2 regions of the Micromonospora palomenae genome follow, and region 2 is predicted to be linked to the other one. Evidence: predicted binding sites of a transcription regulator. Region 2 holds the regulator's gene; the other holds the start of a gene.
What was found. The regulator HrcA, encoded in region 2, represses chaperone genes, less so after heat shock. The targets are predictions, from matches to a motif close to GGTTNGCACNCTCNNNNNGAGNGTGCNAACC.
Positions count from the first base shown of each region.

Region 1: groL (chaperonin GroEL) is a predicted target of HrcA. The motif match lies at 2,524-2,554, and genes of this name have one in related genera.

Region 1 is NZ_VIXA01000002.1:1,696,401-1,700,606, reverse strand. Features, by position in the region: gene FHX75_RS19040 (GNAT family N-acetyltransferase) at 1-248, shown strand, start outside; gene FHX75_RS19035 (hypothetical protein) at 399-641, shown strand; gene groL (chaperonin GroEL) at 704-2,326, opposite strand; gene FHX75_RS19025 (YciC family protein) at 2,602-3,645, opposite strand; gene FHX75_RS19020 (cold-shock protein) at 3,748-3,951, opposite strand; gene FHX75_RS19015 (GNAT family N-acetyltransferase) at 4,173-4,206, shown strand, end outside.
Region 2 is NZ_VIXA01000003.1:554,549-558,754, forward strand. Features, by position in the region: gene hemW (radical SAM family heme chaperone HemW) at 1-1,010, shown strand, start outside; gene FHX75_RS23560 (DUF4870 domain-containing protein) at 1,054-1,725, opposite strand; gene hrcA (heat-inducible transcriptional repressor HrcA) at 1,960-2,982, shown strand; gene dnaJ (molecular chaperone DnaJ) at 3,059-4,201, shown strand; gene FHX75_RS23575 (16S rRNA (uracil(1498)-N(3))-methyltransferase) at 4,203-4,206, shown strand, end outside.

The DNA.
Region 1 (4,206 bases), on a different contig from region 2:
ACGGCGAGATCCTCGGCTTCGCGGCCTGGGGATCGTCGCGGCCGAGCTGGTTCGGGCCGATGGGCACCGCGCCGGCCGCGGAGGGCTCGGGCATCGGCGGGGTGCTGCTGCGCCGCTGCCTGCGCGACCAGCACGAGGCCGGGATCAGTGCGGCGCAGATCGGCTGGGTGGGCCCGGTGCCGTTCTACTCCGGCAGCGCGGGCGCCCGGATCGAGCGGGTCTTCTTCCTGTACCGCCGCACGCTCTGACGGACCCGCCGGCCGGCCGGACGCGGCGCGCGGCCCCGGTAAAGACCGCGACGTATCGATAAACGGGCGAATGGGATATAGACCCTGATAATGCCATTCGCCCGCATGGGTGATGGCCGCCCCCTACCGTTTCGGTAGAGGAGGCGACCCATGACCACGGACGACGAACAGACCGACGAGCCGTTGCCCCGCACCTGGGTGCCGGTCGGCGACCCGCCCATCGCGGTGCCGTTCGACCGGCGGGACTACGGCGACGCGGAGCAGCTCGCCGAGATGACCGGCGTCGACGAGCCGGAGGCCGAGGACCTGGTGACCGTGGTGGACGAGCCGGTCGCCATCCGACCGCCGTACGACCGGGCGCAGAAGCGGCGTAACCAGCGCAGCCTGCCCTGAGGAGACGGAAAGGGGCGGACCGCTCGCGCGGCCCGCCCCTTTCGGCGTTGGTGGAGCTGGACTCAGAAGTCCATGTCCCCGCCACCCGGACCAGCCGGGGCGGCCGGGGTCTTCTCCGGCTTGTCCGCCACGACGGCCTCGGTGGTGAGGAAGAGCGCCGCGATCGACGAGGCGTTCTGCAGCGCCGAGCGGGTCACCTTGGCCGGGTCGATGATGCCCGCGGCCAGCAGGTCGACGTACTCGCCGTTGGCGGCGTTGAGGCCGTGACCCGGCTCGAGGTTGCGGACGTGCTCGACGACGACGCCACCCTCGAGGCCGGCGTTGACGGCGATCTGCCGCAGCGGGGCGTCCAGCGCGATCTTGACGATCTGCGCGCCGGTCGCCTCGTCGCCGGTCAGGTCCAGCTTGTCGAAGGCGGTCTTGCCGGCCTGCACCAGCGCGACGCCACCACCCGGGACGATGCCCTCCTCGACGGCGGCCTTCGCGTTGCGGACGGCGTCCTCGATGCGGTGCTTGCGCTCCTTCAGCTCGACCTCGGTGGCCGCGCCGACCTTGATCACCGCAACACCGCCGGCCAGCTTGGCCAGGCGCTCCTGCAGCTTCTCGCGGTCGTAGTCGGAGTCGCTCTTCTCGATCTCGGCCCGGATCTGGTTGACCCGGCCCTGGATCTGCTCGGCGTCGCCGGCACCGTCGACGATGGTGGTCTCGTCCTTGGTCACCACGACCTTGCGGGCGCGGCCCAGCATGTCGAGGCCGACGGCGTCCAGCTTGAGGCCGACCTCCTCGCTGATGACCTGGCCACCGGTGAGGATGGCGATGTCGGCCAGCATGGCCTTGCGGCGGTCACCGAAGCCCGGCGCCTTGACGGCGACCGACTTGAAGGTGCCCCGGACCTTGTTGACGACCAGGGTCGCCAGGGCCTCGCCCTCGATGTCCTCGGAGATGATCAGCAGCGGCTTGCCCGACTGCATGACCTTCTCCAGGATCGGGAGCAGGTCCTTCACCGACGAGATCTTGCTGTTGACGATCAGGAGGTAGGGGTCGTCGAAGACGGCCTCCATGCGCTCCGGGTCGGTCATGAAGTACGCGGAGATGTAGCCCTTGTCGAAGCGCATACCCTCGGTGAGCTCGAGCTCCAGGCCGAAGGTGTTGCTCTCCTCGACGGTGATGACGCCTTCCTTGCCGACCTTGTCCATCGCCTCGGCGATGATCTCGCCGACGGTGCTGTCACCGGCGGAGATGGAGGCGGTGGAGGCGATCTGCTCCTTGGTCTCGACGTCCTTGGCGAGCTTCGACAGCTCCTCCGAGACGCTGGCCACGGCGGCCTCGATGCCCCGCTTCAGGGCCATCGGGTTGGCGCCGGCGGCCACGTTGCGCAGGCCCTCGCGAACCAGGGCCTGGGCCAGGACGGTCGCCGTCGTCGTGCCGTCACCGGCGACGTCGTCGGTCTTCTTGGCGACCTCCTTGACCAGCTCGGCGCCGATCTTCTCGTAGGGGTCCTCGAGCTCGATCTCCTTGGCGATGCTCACACCATCGTTAGTGATGGTGGGAGCGCCCCACTTCTTCTCGAGCACGACGTTGCGGCCCTTGGGGCCGAGCGTCACCTTCACGGCGTCGGCGAGCTGGTTCATGCCCCGCTCGAGGCCGCGGCGCGCCTCTTCGTCGAACGCGATCATCTTGGCCATACGGCGTTGTCCTCCTGGACACTCACGGGCCACCCGAGTGTTTGTGCCCCGGATGGGCCGCCTGGTGTACGCACCTTGGGACGTCGCCACCTGGCGACGACGACGTCCTTCGGCCGGGCCGGATAGCCCGCGACGACCGGCCGTGTGCCCCATCGGCGTCTCCAACGCCGCTGGAACCTTGGCCCCACCGTCCCGACCACTGGCACTCACGGTATGCGAGTGCCAATGACTTGTTTAGCACTCTCCCCTGCCGAGTGCAAGCACGATCGGGCCGGTCAGCCGAGTTCCGCCGCCAGTCGCGCGGCGTTCACCGGCCCCTCGTGGACCCGCTGCTCGGCGTACGTCACGATCAGCCCGACCAGCTGGACCAGGTAGACCGGGACGACCAGCACCGCGGCCAGCGTGACCACCGCGACGGCGCCCACCGCGGTGCCCGGCGCCGCGAACGGGTCGGTGCCCAGCGGCGCCGTGCCGACGGCCTCCAGCACCGCGCCGACCACGGTCCCGGCGACGACCGCCGCCGCCACCAGCGCGACCCGGGCCGCCACCATGCCGAAACGGCTGCGGAAGAGGCGGAAGGAACGCCCGATCGGGTTCTGCCGCTCGAAGAGGTAGACCGGGCCGGCCAGGGCGAGCGCGAAGGCGAGGTAGACGCCGGGAATCACGCAGAAGCAGAAACCGACCGTGACGAGCAGACCGACCAGCAGGGTCCAGGCGTACAGCCCCGGCGCCCGGCGCAGGCCGTAGCGCAGCGCGCCGCCGAGGTCGGCCGGCTCGCCGGCCGCCTGCCGGGTGACCACCCAGGTCCCGGCCGCCCAGCCCACGCTCTGCAGCAGGTAGAGCAGCAGGACGGCGACCAGCGTCGCGCCCCCGAACGTCAGGAAGTCACCCAGGTAGCCCGGGGGCAGCGAGCCGTCGGCCGGCACCCGCGAGGACGGCTCCAACCCGAGGGTGATGATCGAGACCACGGCGGCGGGAAGCGCCTGGGTGAGCAGCATGATCGGCAGCAGCGTGCGCCAGCCCCGACGCAGCGCGCCGGCGCACCGGGTGACCCAGCCGTCGACGCCGGCGTGCGGCGGGTTCACCAGCGGGTCGGCCGGGTCCCAGCCGCCGGCGGCCGGCCAGCCGTACGGGAGGTGGCCGGCGTACGGCGGGTAGCCCGGCGGGAAGCCGGCGTACGGGTCCGCCCCGGGCGGGTAGCCGCCGGTGGGTGGGAAGACCCAACCCTGGTACGGGCCGGCGGGCCCGACCGGGCCGACCGGCGCGGGCGGGTCCACGGGATCGGGTCCGGGCGGACCCGACGGGGACTGGTCGGACATGAGCGCTCCTCAGCGACGGCTGGATCGGCCCACGATCTTCCCTGGTGCCCGCCCGCGCCGCTGCCCCGAGGGGCCCGGCCGACGAGCGGAACCGGACGCGACTCAGGCGATGACGCGCACCCGCTCGGCCTGCGGGCCCTTCTGGCCCTGGGCGATGTCGAACTCCACCCGCTGCCCGTCGTCCAGCGCCTTGTAGCCGTCCATCTCGATGGCGGAGAAGTGGACGAAGACGTCCTGGCCGCCGTCGACGGCGATGAAGCCGTAGCCCTTCTCGGCGTTGAACCACTTCACGGTGCCCTGTGCCACGGTGCACTTCCTCACTCTGCGCGGCGTTCCACGACCCCGGGGCCGGCGGAGCGGCACCGGAGGACCACCGCTTCGGCGATCGGTGAGGGCCGCTGAATCGGTGACCGAAATCGCACGCTACACGAGGCGTGACGGCGGCGCACGACCACAAATCGGGCATATTCCGGTGCTCCGCCGACCGTCCGTCCATCGGCGGTAGTCGCTGCGGTATGCATGCGGACATGACACCTGCCCCGGCCCCGCCGGAAGCCCGGA
Region 2 (4,206 bases):
AGCTGGCGCTGGCCGCCCGGGTCCTCGGCGACACCCCGCCGCCCCGGGTGGACACCGTCTTCGTCGGCGGTGGCACGCCGACCCTGCTCCCCGCCGACGACCTGGCCCGCATCCTGGACGGCATCGACCGCACCTGGGGGCTGGCCGCTGACGCCGAGGTGACCACCGAGGCCAACCCCGAGTCGGTCACCCCGCAGTCGCTGCGCACCCTGCGCGCGGCCGGCTACACCCGGATCTCCCTGGGCATGCAGTCCGCCGCACCCGGGGTGCTGGCGATCCTCGATCGCCGGCACAGCGCCGGCCGGGCGGTCGCCGCCGCGCTGGAGGCCCGCGAGGCCGGGTTCGACCACGTCAACCTGGACCTGATCTACGGCACGCCGGGGGAGAGCGCGGCGGACTTCGCCGCCAGCCTCGACCAGGTGGTCGCCGCCGGGGTGGACCACGTCAGCGCGTACGCCCTGATCGTGGAGGACGGCACCCGGCTCGCCGCCCGGATGCGGCGCGGCGAGCTGCCGTACCCGTCGGACGACGTGGCGGCGGACCGGTACCTGGCCGCGGAGGCGGCCCTCGGCGCGGCCGGCTTCTCCTGGTACGAGGTCTCCAACTGGGCCCGCTCCGAGGCGGCCCGGTGCCGGCACAACCTGCTCTACTGGACCGGCGCGGACTGGTGGGGCCTCGGCCCGGGGGCGCACAGCCACGTCGGCGGGGTGCGCTGGTGGAACGTCAAGCACCCCACGGCGTACGCGAAGCGCCTGGCCGCCGGGGAGTCGCCCGGCCTGGCCCGGGAGGTGCTGACCGCCGGCGAGGCGCACATGGAGGACGTCATGCTCCGGCTGCGGCTCGCCTCCGGCCTGCCGCTGGACGCCCTCGACCCGGCGGGTCGGGCGGGCGCCGAGCGGGCGCTGGCCGACGGCCTGCTGGACCCGGCGGGGCACGCGGCGGGGCGGGCGGTGCTCACCCTGCGCGGGCGGCTGCTGGCCGACGCCGTGGTCCGCGACCTGCTGCCCTGATCCCGCACGGCCCGGCCGGCCCGGGTGGGCCGGCCGGGACCGGTCACTTCTTGAAGGCGTAGCTCGCCGGGTAGCGGTAGACGACGCCCTCGGTGGCCTTCACCCCGCCGATGATGCCGAAGATGATCGGCACCAGAGCGGTCAGGATCGGGATGAAGAAGAGCACCCCGCAGGTGACGATGGCCAGGACGAAGCCGATGACGTTGGCGATCGCCCAGGTGATCTGGAAGTTCAGCGAGGCCGTGGCGTGCGCCCGTACGGTCGGGGACTGCTGGCCCTTGGCGGAGAGCGCGATCAGCGGCGCCACCCAGCCGAGCAGGCTGCCGCCGACGATCACGCCGACCGGACCGCCGAAGTGCGAGATCAGCGACCAGGTCTTCTCGTCGTCGGTGGCGTACCCGCCGCCCGGGGCGCCGTACCCGCCGCCGGGAGCGCCGTACCCGCCGGCGGTCGGATAGCCGACGCCCGGCGCGGAGTAACCACCCGGCGCGGAGTAACCACCCGGCGGTGGGTAGCCACCCGGCGGTGGGTAGCCACCCGACGGCGGTTGGTCACCGGTGGGTGGCGGATAGCCACCGGGCGGGGGATAGCCGCCCGCCCCGGGTGCCCCGGACAGTGGTGCGGTGGGCGGCTCGTACGACGAGCCGGACGGGGCGGTCGGGTCCGGGCGGTCGCCGGGGTCCCCCGCTCCGGGAGGGCGAGGTGGTTCAGTCATGGACGTCACGGTAGGGGTTGCCGGCAAGCCCTCACCAGAGCGACACCGCCCCGGATGTCCGGATGATCGGCCCTGGCGCGCCGTCCGGGTGGCGGGGCGCACCCGTGGTCCGTCGCTGATCATCGCGTCAGCGGGGACGCCGACGTAGACTGGCACTCGCTACAGTCGAGTGCCAGTGCGCTCGCCCGGGGCGCCTCAGTCGCTCCGGGCCGACGTGCGTCAGGAGGTGGGGAGATGGGTCTCGACGACCGCAAGCTCGCCGTGCTGCGCGCGATCGTCGAGGACTACGTCGCCACGCAGGAGCCGGTCGGCAGCAAGGCCCTGGTCGAGCGGCACCAGCTCGGCGTCTCGCCGGCCACGGTGCGCAACGACATGGCCGTGCTGGAGGAGGAGGGCTACATCCGGCAGCCGCACACCAGTGCCGGCCGGGTGCCCACCGACCGTGGCTACCGCCTCTTCGTCGACCGGCTGTCCCGGGTCAAGCCGCTGAGCCCGGCCGAGCGCCGGGCGATCGAGCGCTTCCTGGTCGGCGCGGTCGACCTGGACGACGTGGTGCACCGCACCGTGCGGCTGCTGGCCCAGCTGACCCGGCAGGTCGCCGTGGTGCAGTACCCGTCGCTGGCCCGCTCCTCGGTGCGCCACCTGGAGCTGGTGCCGATCTCCACCACCCGGCTGATGCTGGTCATGATCGCCGACACCGGCCGGGTCGAGCAGCGGCTGGTGGAGCTGCCCGCGCCGATCCCCGCCGACCATGTCACCGACCTGCGCCGGCTGGTCAACGAGAAGCTGGTCGGCAGCCGGCTGTCGGAGACCCCGCCGCTGGTCCAGGCGCTGGTCGACGAGTCGGCGCCGCACCTGCGCGGGGCGATGACCACGCTCTCCACCGTGCTGCTGGAGACGCTGGTCGAACGGCACGAGGAGCGCATCGCGCTCGCCGGCACCGCGAACCTCACCCGGGGCGGCCTGCTCGACTTCCAGGGCTCGCTGCGCCCGATCCTCGAAGCCCTCGAGGAGGAGGTCGTGCTGCTCAAGCTCATCGGGGAGGCCGAGCCGAGCACCACCCGGGTGCTGATCGGCGACGAGAACGAGATCGACAACCTGCGGGCCGCCTCGGTGGTCAGCACCGGGTACGGCCCGGGCGCGACCATCGTCGGCGGTCTGGGCGTGCTCGGGCCCACCCGGATGGACTACCCCGGCACCATCGCCACGGTGAGGGCCGTGGCACGCTACGTGGGCGAGCTGCTGGCCCAGAACTGATCCAGGGCAGGGGCCGGCACCCGGCTCCGGCCGACGACCGGCGCAACGCGAGACGAACATGAGGACACCGAACGCAGTGGCCAGGGACTACTACGGCATTCTCGGCGTGAGCCGGGAAGCCTCCGATGACGAGATCAAGCGCGCCTACCGCAAGCTGGCGCGGCAGTTCCACCCGGACGTCAATCCGGACCCGGAGGCCCAGGAGAAGTTCAAGGACATCAACGCCGCGTACGAGGTCCTCTCGGACGACCGGAAACGGCAGATCGTCGACCTGGGTGGCGACCCGCTCGCCCCGGGTGGCGGCGGCGCGGGGCCGGGCGCTCCCGGCGGCGCGGGCCCGTTCGTCGGCTTCCAGGACATCATGGACGCGTTCTTCGGCGGCGCCGCGGGCGGCGCCCGGGGGCCGCGGCCGCGTACCCGGCCGGGCGCCGACGCGATCCTGCGGCTGGAGCTGGACCTGCACGAGACCGCGTTCGGCGTCGAGGCGCCGATCACGGTCGACACCGCGGTGCTCTGCACCACCTGCTCCGGCGCCGGCACCGCCGCCGGCACCCACCTGGCCACCTGCGAGGCGTGCGGCGGCCGGGGCGAGGTGCAGTCGGTGCAGCGCACCTTCCTCGGCCAGGTGGTCTCCGCCCGGCCCTGCACCGTCTGCCAGGGGTACGGCACCACCATCCCGCACCCCTGCCCGACCTGTGCCGGCGACGGCCGGGTGCGCACCCGGCGCTCGCTGACCGTCAAGATCCCCGCCGGGGTCGAGGACGGCATGCGGATCCGGCTCGCCCAGCAGGGTGAGGTGGGCCCGGGTGGCGGCACCGCCGGCGACCTCTACGTGGAGATCCACGAGCGGCCGCACGACGTGTACTCCCGCAAGGGCGACGACCTGCACTGCCGGGTCACCGTGCCGATGACCGCCGCCGCGCTCGGCACCCGGCTGACCATCAAGACGCTGGACAGCGAGGAGACGGTCGACGTCAAGGCCGGCACCCAGCCGGGCAGCACGCTGCGGCTGCGCGCCCGGGGCGTGCCGCACCTGCGCGGCACCGGCCGGGGCGACCTCTACGTCCACCTCGACGTGCGGACCCCGACGAAGCTCGACGCCGACCAGGAGAAGATGCTGCGCGACTTCGCCAAGACCCGGGGCGAGGAGGTCGCCGAGCTGACCAAGCAGGGCGGCTTCTTCTCCCGGATGCGCGACGCCTTCAACGGGCACGCCTGAGGTGT